3 regions of the Heyndrickxia sp. FSL K6-6286 genome follow, and region 2 is predicted to be linked to each of the others. Evidence: a T-box and tRNA genes for the amino acid it is inferred to sense, from the RefSeq annotation. Region 2 holds a T-box; the other regions hold tRNA genes.
The links. A T-box is a leader RNA that pairs with one kind of tRNA and senses whether it is charged. The one in region 2 lies ahead of argS (arginine--tRNA ligase), so its partner is inferred to be a tRNA-Arg.
Positions count from the first base shown of each region.

Region 1: it has a tRNA-Arg gene. The T-box ahead of argS (arginine--tRNA ligase) is inferred to sense a tRNA for this amino acid. The anticodon was not compared.
Region 3: it has a tRNA-Arg gene. The T-box ahead of argS (arginine--tRNA ligase) is inferred to sense a tRNA for this amino acid. The anticodon was not compared.

Region 1 is NZ_CP152029.1:607,239-610,487, forward strand. Features, by position in the region: rRNA gene MHI39_RS03175 (23S ribosomal RNA) at 1-529, shown strand, start outside; rRNA gene rrf (5S ribosomal RNA) at 597-713, shown strand; tRNA gene MHI39_RS03185 (tRNA-Glu) at 758-829, shown strand; tRNA gene MHI39_RS03190 (tRNA-Val) at 836-911, shown strand; tRNA gene MHI39_RS03195 (tRNA-Thr) at 1,066-1,141, shown strand; tRNA gene MHI39_RS03200 (tRNA-Lys) at 1,158-1,233, shown strand; tRNA gene MHI39_RS03205 (tRNA-Leu) at 1,267-1,348, shown strand; tRNA gene MHI39_RS03210 (tRNA-Gly) at 1,364-1,438, shown strand; tRNA gene MHI39_RS03215 (tRNA-Leu) at 1,449-1,534, shown strand; tRNA gene MHI39_RS03220 (tRNA-Arg) at 1,620-1,696, shown strand; tRNA gene MHI39_RS03225 (tRNA-Pro) at 1,701-1,777, shown strand; tRNA gene MHI39_RS03230 (tRNA-Ala) at 1,789-1,861, shown strand; tRNA gene MHI39_RS03235 (tRNA-Met) at 1,877-1,950, shown strand; tRNA gene MHI39_RS03240 (tRNA-Ile) at 1,970-2,043, shown strand; tRNA gene MHI39_RS03245 (tRNA-Ser) at 2,051-2,143, shown strand; tRNA gene MHI39_RS03250 (tRNA-Met) at 2,313-2,386, shown strand; tRNA gene MHI39_RS03255 (tRNA-Asp) at 2,415-2,491, shown strand; tRNA gene MHI39_RS03260 (tRNA-Phe) at 2,648-2,723, shown strand; tRNA gene MHI39_RS03265 (tRNA-Thr) at 2,785-2,860, shown strand; tRNA gene MHI39_RS03270 (tRNA-Tyr) at 2,873-2,957, shown strand; tRNA gene MHI39_RS03275 (tRNA-His) at 2,964-3,039, shown strand; tRNA gene MHI39_RS03280 (tRNA-Gln) at 3,054-3,128, shown strand; tRNA gene MHI39_RS03285 (tRNA-Gly) at 3,154-3,227, shown strand; tRNA gene MHI39_RS03290 (tRNA-Ile) at 3,246-3,249, shown strand, end outside.
Region 2 is NZ_CP152029.1:4,928,739-4,931,987, reverse strand. Features, by position in the region: gene MHI39_RS24760 (ABC transporter ATP-binding protein) at 1-527, shown strand, start outside; gene MHI39_RS24755 (ABC transporter permease) at 505-1,278, shown strand; T-box leader at 1,344-1,557, shown strand; gene argS (arginine--tRNA ligase) at 1,916-3,249, shown strand, end outside.
Region 3 is NZ_CP152029.1:849,875-853,123, reverse strand. Features, by position in the region: gene MHI39_RS04500 (FAD-binding dehydrogenase) at 1-1,212, opposite strand, end outside; tRNA gene MHI39_RS04495 (tRNA-Arg) at 1,482-1,555, opposite strand; tRNA gene MHI39_RS04490 (tRNA-Asn) at 1,561-1,635, opposite strand; tRNA gene MHI39_RS04485 (tRNA-Ile) at 1,656-1,729, opposite strand; tRNA gene MHI39_RS04480 (tRNA-Gly) at 1,740-1,813, opposite strand; tRNA gene MHI39_RS04475 (tRNA-Cys) at 1,825-1,898, opposite strand; tRNA gene MHI39_RS04470 (tRNA-Gln) at 1,908-1,982, opposite strand; tRNA gene MHI39_RS04465 (tRNA-His) at 2,001-2,076, opposite strand; tRNA gene MHI39_RS04460 (tRNA-Phe) at 2,084-2,159, opposite strand; tRNA gene MHI39_RS04455 (tRNA-Asp) at 2,229-2,305, opposite strand; tRNA gene MHI39_RS04450 (tRNA-Ser) at 2,328-2,420, opposite strand; tRNA gene MHI39_RS04445 (tRNA-Ala) at 2,426-2,498, opposite strand; tRNA gene MHI39_RS04440 (tRNA-Arg) at 2,519-2,595, opposite strand; tRNA gene MHI39_RS04435 (tRNA-Leu) at 2,680-2,765, opposite strand; tRNA gene MHI39_RS04430 (tRNA-Gly) at 2,775-2,849, opposite strand; tRNA gene MHI39_RS04425 (tRNA-Lys) at 2,890-2,962, opposite strand; tRNA gene MHI39_RS04420 (tRNA-Thr) at 3,136-3,211, opposite strand.

The sequences.
Region 1 (3,249 bases), 950 kb from region 2:
GGACGAAAGTCGGGCTTAGTGATCCGGTGGTTCCGCATGGAAGGGCCATCGCTCAACGGATAAAAGCTACCCCGGGGATAACAGGCTTATCTCCCCCAAGAGTCCACATCGACGGGGAGGTTTGGCACCTCGATGTCGGCTCATCGCATCCTGGGGCTGTAGTCGGTCCCAAGGGTTGGGCTGTTCGCCCATTAAAGCGGTACGCGAGCTGGGTTCAGAACGTCGTGAGACAGTTCGGTCCCTATCCGTCGTGGGCGTAGGAAATTTGAGAGGAGCTGTCCTTAGTACGAGAGGACCGGGATGGACGCACCGCTGGTGTACCAGTTGTCTTGCCAAAGGCATCGCTGGGTAGCTATGTGCGGAAGGGATAAGTGCTGAAAGCATCTAAGCATGAAGCCCCCCTCAAGATGAGATTTCCCTTAGTTTATCTAAATAAGATCCCTGAAAGATGATCAGGTTGATAGGTTCGAGGTGGAAGTGTGGTGACACATGGAGCTGACGAATACTAATAGATCGAAGACTTAACCAAATAGATTTAAGGTTATTACACTTCTTTATATATCTAGTTTTGAGGGTACAAATCCTTTAAAATATAGTCTGGTAATTATGGCAAGAAGGACACACCCGTTCCCATCCCGAACACGGAAGTTAAGCTTCTTAGCGCCGATGGTAGTTGGGGGCTCTCCCCCTGCAAGAGTAGGACGTTGCCAGGCTATAGGCCCCTTTTTGGGGCTATTATTTTGCTTTATTTTAATGTGGCCCGTTGGTCAAGCGGTTAAGACACCGCCCTTTCACGGCGGTAACACGGGTTCGAATCCCGTACGGGTCATCATATGGAGGATTAGCTCAGCTGGGAGAGCACCTGCCTTACAAGCAGGGGGTCGGCGGTTCGATCCCGTCATCCTCCACCATATATATGCCGGCCTAGCTCAATTGGTAGAGCACGACCGAAATAACAACTTTGAAATACAACAGCGTACAGCTTGAGTTGCTGCTTGAATAAGCAAACTGAAAGCTGGACGACCATTGCAACTAATCTCTGTTTGGGGATAATAATTTATTAATGCCGGCCTAGCTCAATTGGTAGAGCAACTGACTTGTAATCAGTAGGTTGGGGGTTCAAGTCCTCTGGCCGGCACCACTTTTAAAAAAAGTACGAGCCATTAGCTCAGTTGGTAGAGCATCTGACTTTTAATCAGAGGGTCGAAGGTTCGAGTCCTTCATGGCTCACCATTGTTTTTTGTAACGAAAAACATTTTTCATAACGCGGGTGTGGCGGAATTGGCAGACGCACCAGACTTAGGATCTGGCGCCGCAAGGCGTGGGGGTTCGACTCCCTTCACCCGCATTATAAAATAAAGTCGCGGAAGTAGTTCAGTGGTAGAACACCACCTTGCCAAGGTGGGGGTCGCGGGTTCGAATCCCGTCTTCCGCTCCAAACAACCCTTGCCGGGGTGGCGGAACTGGCAGACGCACAGGACTTAAAATCCTGCGGTAGGTGACTACCGTACCGGTTCGATTCCGGTCCTCGGCACTAGAAATTTTTACGAAGTAAAAGATTTAAGGATTTTTGCACAGCAAAAGATTCTTCCATAATAGTTATAGTAAAATACAAGTATGCGCCCGTAGCTCAATTGGATAGAGCGTTTGACTACGGATCAAAAGGTTAGGGGTTCGACTCCTCTCGGGCGCGCCATGAACGGGAAGTAGCTCAGCTTGGTAGAGCACATGGTTTGGGACCATGGGGTCGCAGGTTCGAATCCTGTCTTCCCGACCAGGAAAATTCATGGGGCCTTAGCTCAGCTGGGAGAGCGCCTGCTTTGCACGCAGGAGGTCAGCGGTTCGATCCCGCTAGGCTCCATATTAATTTTAAAATGGCGGTGTAGCTCAGCTGGCTAGAGCGTACGGTTCATACCCGTAAGGTCGGGGGTTCGATCCCCTCCGCCGCTATTAATATTTTTGGAGTAAAGGACCCTTAGCTCAGCTGGTTAGAGCAGACGGCTCATAACCGTCCGGTCGTAGGTTCGAGTCCTACAGGGTCCATTTATTTGGAGGAATACCCAAGTCCGGCTGAAGGGATCGGTCTTGAAAACCGACAGGCGGGTTACACCGCGCGGGGGTTCGAATCCCTCTTCCTCCGCCATAACTATTCCTTTAAAAAATTTTTAATAATATCGTCGCGGGGTGGAGCAACGAGCGTTACTTCATCGAACAACTACGAGTTGTACCGATTGAGCTGCTACTAGAATAAGCATACTGAAATCGGGACAGTTGATGATAAGATTGGATTAAAAAATTAATTATACTATCATCGCGGGGTGGAGCAGTCTGGTAGCTCGTCGGGCTCATAACCCGAAGGTCGCAGGTTCAAATCCTGCCTCCGCAATCATTTCAAGTATTCTTGAAAGAATTTTGGTCCGGTAGTTCAGTTGGTTAGAATGCCTGCCTGTCACGCAGGAGGTCGCGGGTTCGAGTCCCGTCCGGACCGCCATTTTATAATATGGCTCGGTAGCTCAGTCGGTAGAGCACGTCCGAATAGGCTACAAAGCAATACATCAGCGTACCAATTGAGCCACAGCTTGAATAAGCTTTCTGAAATTGGGACGATGGCGAATACAATTTTATATAGAAAATAAATATTATATTTGGCTCGGTAGCTCAGTCGGTAGAGCAATGGACTGAAAATCCATGTGTCGGCGGTTCGATTCCGTCCCGAGCCACCATTTAATGCAAATTTAATCATGTTGATATTATTCCTCTTTTGGGGGATAATAATTTATTAATGCCGGCCTAGCTCAATTGGTAGAGCAACTGACTTGTAATCAGTAGGTTGGGGGTTCAAGTCCTCTGGCCGGCACCATTTTTCATTTGTGGAGGGGTAGCGAAGTGGCTAAACGCGGCGGACTGTAAATCCGCTCCCTCAGGGTTCGGCGGTTCGAATCCGTCCCCCTCCACCATTTATGGCGGATGTGGCGAAGTGGTTAACGCATCGGATTGTGGTTCCGACATTCGTGGGTTCGATTCCCATCATCCGCCCCATTATTAATACTTATTGGGCTATAGCCAAGTGGTAAGGCAACGGACTTTGACTCCGTCACTCGTTGGTTCGAATCCAGCTAGCCCAGCCATATTTTACTTCAAGATAAGAGATCTGCGGGTGTAGTTTAGTGGTAAAACTACAGCCTTCCAAGCTGTTGTCGTGAGTTCGATTCTCATCACCCGCTCCATACATAATCACTTATAACGGGC
Region 2 (3,249 bases):
TAGCGATTGCAATTTTATCAGATACAGAAATTATTTTTCTTGATGAACCAACATTAGGATTAGATGTTGAAATTAGTTATGAAATTAGAAAATTATTAAAGGAAATCGCAAAGGAATATAATAAAACAATTCTACTTAGCTCACATGATATGCCTGTTGTGCAGGAGATTTGTGAAAGGGTAATTATTATTAACAAAGGTAGAATTGTTACGGATGATAGTGTAAGCAATTTACTCTCATTATTTGATACGAAGGCATATTCATTTACATTAGGAGCTACATTACCTGAAGAGGATCTTAATAAAGTGAAAGAGCAATTTATTGTACATACAGATACAAATGAAAATGGTCAATCAATTATTACGGTAACCATTCAACACAGTGATGATTTTTACAAGGTGATTGAAATATTTAAAAACAGAAATATAGCGATAGAAAAAATTGACCGTTCTATCATCGACTTTGAACAGGTCTTTATGAAAATTGTTAAGGGGGAGTTCAGTGATGAAGTGGCTGTATCTGTTTAAAGCTAATTTCCGAAGGGAGTATATTTATTTAAAAAGATATTTACCGAATACAATTAGTGAATTAATTACTTTTTATGCGATATTCTTATTTTTGTTTTTTGGTATACAAATTGTAGGTGATCCAACCACTGTAGAAGTGAATGTACAAAATACAATTGTTAACTATTTATTTTGGTTCTTAGCTATGATGGTGATGCAGGGAATTGGTTGGAGTATTATGAATGAAGCACAATTAGGAACTCTTGAACAGCTTTATATGTCGCCGATGGGAGCATGGAAAATTTTACTGTCACGGATTGTTTCAACAACAATCATTCAGTTGATCATGATTATTATTCTCCTGTATTTATCGATGTTAACGACAAATACATGGCTGAACGTAGATGTATTATCCATTATTCCGATATTGATCTTGACATTGGTAAGTATGGTCGGCGTAAGCTTTATGATTGCTGGATTAGCTATCATTTTTAAGCAAATTGGTTCCTTTCTGCAAATTTTTCAATTTATCTTAATGGGACTAACCTTTGCTCCAGTTTCAAGTATGCCATTTTTAGTCTTTCTGCCAGTAGTTAAGGGAGTAGATATGTCGAGAGGAATAATGATCCATAACTATGGATTAGGAGATTTTTCATTAGGAGACTATACAGCTTTAATTGTTAACGCAGTAGTCTATCTAATTATTGGTATCGCAGTTTTCAAACGATGTGAAAGAACAGCTATGATAAAAGGAGTATTGGGGCAGCATTAATTCAATAAATTTAAAAAACTTCTTGCATTATAAGTATTAACCATGTAATATTTAATAAAATTTCAAAAAAATCAGTGATGAAGAGAGTAGTTTATCGCAATTCAATTAGCGAACTGGGGATGGTGGGAGCCTAGTATGAATCGATAAATGAAGCGCACTTCTGAGATGCTAATTCGAATACGTATTAAAGTAGAGTTAGTCGGGAGCTCCCGTTATAAGGTAAAGTGGTCGGTAATTTGAACAAGTAGAGTGGTACCGCGGGTTTAGCTCGTCTCTTATTTTATAAGAGGCGAGCTTTTTTATCGTTAATATTTTCTATCCCGAGAAAAAGTCCGTGCTGAACGGGCGGTAATCAAAGAGAGGGAATGAAACCCGAAAGGAGCTCTAGCCGATTGCAAGGTAACCAAAGAGGGTGAATGAATCCCAAGAAGGACCGTCGCCGGAATGCACAGTAACCAAAGGGAGTGAATGAAACCCGAGAGCGTGGGAAACACCGATTCATATAGGTTGCCTCCTTCAAATCACTGAGAAATGAGCTGTAAATTTCAAATGAAGCCTATATTAGGTGTAAAAGCTGCAGTAGATCTTCTTTTACAAAAGCAACAATTAAAAGTCGTAAGAAAAAGGAGGAATCTTTATGGATTTAAAAGCATTATTCTCAACTAAGTTAAGTGAAGTTTTAAAAGGCAGTTTAACTACTAAAGAAATCTATAGCCTGATCGAAACACCAAAAAATGATGAGCATGGAGATCTGGCATTTCCCTGTTTTCAACTGGCTAAAATACAAAAGATCTCACCGATCGAAATCGCCAAACAACTTGCTTCTCAAATAAATGATTTAGTGTTTTCAAAAATCGATGCTGTAGGGCCTTATGTAAATATATTTTTCTCTAAAAAAGAGTTAGGGAAAGCTATAATAAACCCGATTCTTCATCAAGACCAGAATTATGGTAGTAGTGAAATTGGTAAGGAAAAGACGGTTGTACTTGATTTGTCATCGCCAAATATTGCTAAGCCATTTTCGATGGGCCATTTGCGTTCAACTGTTATTGGCAATGCTATAGCGAATCTAGCAAAAAAGTGTGGATACCGAACGGTGAAAATTAATCATATCGGAGACTGGGGAACTCAATTTGGAAAATTGATTGTGGCATATCATAGGTGGGGAAACGAGGAGGCAGTTGCTGCTAATCCTATTGGTGAATTGTTTCATCTATATGTGCGATTCCATCAAGAAGCTGAGAAGAATCCATACCTAGAGGATGAGGGTAGAGCGGCTTTCAAAAAGTTAGAAAATGGAGATAGTGAATATTTAAAGCTTTGGGAATCGTTCCGTAATGAATCACTACGTGCCTTTAAATCGATTTATGATCTACTAGGTATAGAATTTGATTCTTTTCAAGGAGAAGCCTTCTATAATGACAAGATGGATGAAATTGTTCAAATGTTAAAGGAACAAAGCTTGCTTGAATTGTCTGAAGGTGCAGAAGTAGTACGACTTGATGAACAGCAAATACCGCCATGCCTTATCAAAAAATCAGATGGAGCTACACTTTATGCGACAAGAGATTTAGCCGCTGCTCTTTTTCGTCAAAGGGAATATAAATTTGATGAGGCCTTGTATATCGTTGGACAGGAACAGACTATTCATTTTCAACAAGTAAAAGGTGTGTTGAAAAAGCTAGGTTATGTTTGGGCAGAGCAAATGGAGCATATCCCCTTTGGATTAATCCTGCAACATGGAAAGAAAATGTCAACTAGAAAGGGGAGAGTGATTCTACTAGAGGATGTATTGAATGAAGCAATTAAGCTGGCTAAAAAGAATATAGTAGAGAAAAATCCCGGAATTCATGATCCAGATGAGGTAGCAAATGCAGTGGGAGTTGGCGCGGTTATTTTCCATGACCTTAAGAACGATCGGATGAATAATATAGAGTTCTCCCTTAGAGATATGCTTACATTCGAAGGGGA
Region 3 (3,249 bases), 1.2 Mb from region 2:
GTTGACTAAATCGTCAAGTCGATTAGCAATAATGAAATCTTCACCTTTATCCATAAAAGCTTGTACGGGTTCAGGAGCACCCGGTAATGTCCTTTTCAGTACTTTTCGAATACTTTTTCCAGTTAGATCGGGGTTTTGCTCAGAGCCTGAAAGTGCAAATTCCTTTTCGATAATTTTTTGCGTTAAAATAAACCAAGAATAATCGTAACCGGTTTTTTGAATCGTCTCAAGAGTACCTAATGTATCAAAGCCCGGAAAATTTGGAGTAGGAAAACGCTGTCCACGCGCATCCAACCAAATGGACGATGGACCCGGAAGGATTCGTATCCCATGATTGTTCCACACAGAATTCCAATTCTTTATTCCTTCAGTATAGTGCCACATACGATCTCGATTTACCAATCGTCCTCCTGCCTTTTCAGTAATACCAAGCATCCTTCCATCCACATGTGCAGGTACTCCACTAAGCATTTTCTTAGGTGGAGTACCTAAACGACTCGGCCAATTCCTGCGAACCAGATCATGATTTCCTCCTATCCCACCACTTGAAATAAGAACCGCTTGACCACGATATTCAAAAGTACCAATAACCTCCTTACTACTAGCCTCCCCACGAGCTGCAGAGCTAGGGGCCAAAATCGACCCGCTTGCACCAATAATCACACCACGTTCTTGAATTAAGTGATCCACTTGATGACGTGGTTTATACACAACCATTCCATTTCTTATATGCTCCAAAACTCTTTTCTCAAATGGAGCAACAATCCCTGGTCCTGTTCCCCATACAATGTGGAAACGGGGGACTGAATTTCCATGACCTTCTGCTAAATAACCACCACGTTCTGCCCAGCCTACAACAGGAAAGAAACGGACACCCATATCATATAACCATTTACGCTTCTCTCCAGCGGCAAACTCCACATAAGCTTCAGCCCATCTTCTTGCCCAATAATCCTCATCATCTTCGCGATCAAAGCCTGCCGTACCTAACCAATCCTGCCATGCTAATTCTTTTGAATCCTTAATACCCAGCCTTCGCTGTTCAGGAGAATCAACTAGAAATAGACCTCCAAATGACCACCAAGCTTGCCCCCCAAATGATGCTTCTGGTTCCTGATCAAGTAACAGGACCTTTTTTCCCGTATCTGCAATCTCTGCAGTTGCCACCAATCCTGAAAGTCCAGCCCCAACAACAATAACATCGAATTCCATAGATACTCCTCCACTCCATTCCACTTTATTTGAATCTACCATATAGTTGAATATTCTGAAATTTATTTTGTTAATTTTTTTTCTATAAAATATTTGAACTAGTAAAGAATTGTAAGTAGACAACCAAAATAGAACAGAAATACAGAAGTACCTCATCATTAAAGAAAAACAGTACATTGAATAACTGATTGTTTACTTATACTGAGATTAGGAATAACATATTGAAGAAAATAAAAAAAGCTCATTCTTTAAAGAATGAGCTTTCTATACGCGCCTTAGAGGATTCGAACCTCTGACCCACAGCTTAGAAGGCTGTTGCTCTATCCTGCTGAGCTAAAGGCGCATGAATGGCTCCGCAGGTAGGATTCGAACCTACGACCGATCGGTTAACAGCCGATAGCTCTACCACTGAGCTACTGCGGAATATGTAAATAAAAAAATAGTGGGCCTAAATGGACTCGAACCATCGACCTCACGCTTATCAGGCGTGCGCTCTAACCAGCTGAGCTATAGGCCCTTTATGTATTTGGAGCGGGTGATGAGAATCGAACTCACGACAACAGCTTGGAAGGCTGTAGTTTTACCACTAAACTACACCCGCATCTTTATTATTGGAGGCAGCAACCGGATTTGAACCGGTGATAAAGGTTTTGCAGACCTCTGCCTTACCACTTGGCTATGCTGCCTTAAAAAGATGGCTGGGCTAGCTGGATTCGAACCAACGAGTGACGGAGTCAAAGTCCGTTGCCTTACCACTTGGCTATAGCCCAATAAAATAGTCATTATAATGGGGCGGATGATGGGAATCGAACCCACGAATGTCGGAACCACAATCCGATGCGTTAACCACTTCGCCACATCCGCCATAAAATGGTGGCTCGGGACGGAATCGAACCGCCGACACATGGATTTTCAGTCCATTGCTCTACCGACTGAGCTACCGAGCCATATATTATATCTTTATCTATATAATATTTTATATTCGCCATCTTTATCAACTTTTGTTTTAGTATAAATGGCGGTCCGGACGGGACTCGAACCCGCGACCTCCTGCGTGACAGGCAGGCATTCTAACCAACTGAACTACCGGACCATTTATTATTAACATAAATTAATGGCGGAGGAAGAGGGATTCGAACCCCCGCGCGGTGTAACCCGCCTGTCGGTTTTCAAGACCGATCCCTTCAGCCAGACTTGGGTATTCCTCCGAAAGTGGAGCCTAGCGGGATCGAACCGCTGACCTCCTGCGTGCAAAGCAGGCGCTCTCCCAGCTGAGCTAAGGCCCCATATAATGTTTGGTTTTAAATGGCGCGCCCGAGAGGAGTCGAACCCCTAACCTTTTGATCCGTAGTCAAACGCTCTATCCAATTGAGCTACGGGCGCATACATTATATCGTAAGATATTTTATGGAAGGATCTTTTGCTTTGCAAAAATCCTTAAATCTTTTACTTCGTAAAAATTTCTAGTGCCGAGGACCGGAATCGAACCGGTACGGTAGTCACCTACCGCAGGATTTTAAGTCCTGTGCGTCTGCCAGTTCCGCCACCCCGGCAAGGGTATTTGGAGCGGAAGACGGGATTCGAACCCGCGACCCCCACCTTGGCAAGGTGGTGTTCTACCACTGAACTACTTCCGCAAAAAGTACCTTTGTTAATTCAAAACCTTGCGAATATAAATGAGCCATGAAGGACTCGAACCTTCGACCCTCTGATTAAAAGTCAGATGCTCTACCAACTGAGCTAATGGCTCGTAATGAATATAATTAATAGTGTAAGCATGTACTTCAAATATAAATGCATCTACGACGTCCCAATCTCAGCAAGATTATTCAAGCTGTATCTCGATTGGTACGCTGATGTTACTCTTCGTAGCGTACTCGATCGTGCTCTACCAACTGAGCTAATGGCTCGTAATGACCTGAGTGGTGCCGGCCAGAGGACTTGAACCCCCAACCTACTGATTACAAGTCAGTTGCTCTACCAATTGAGCTAGGCCGGCATTTATAAATATTATCCCCTAACAGAGGTTTAGGTGCT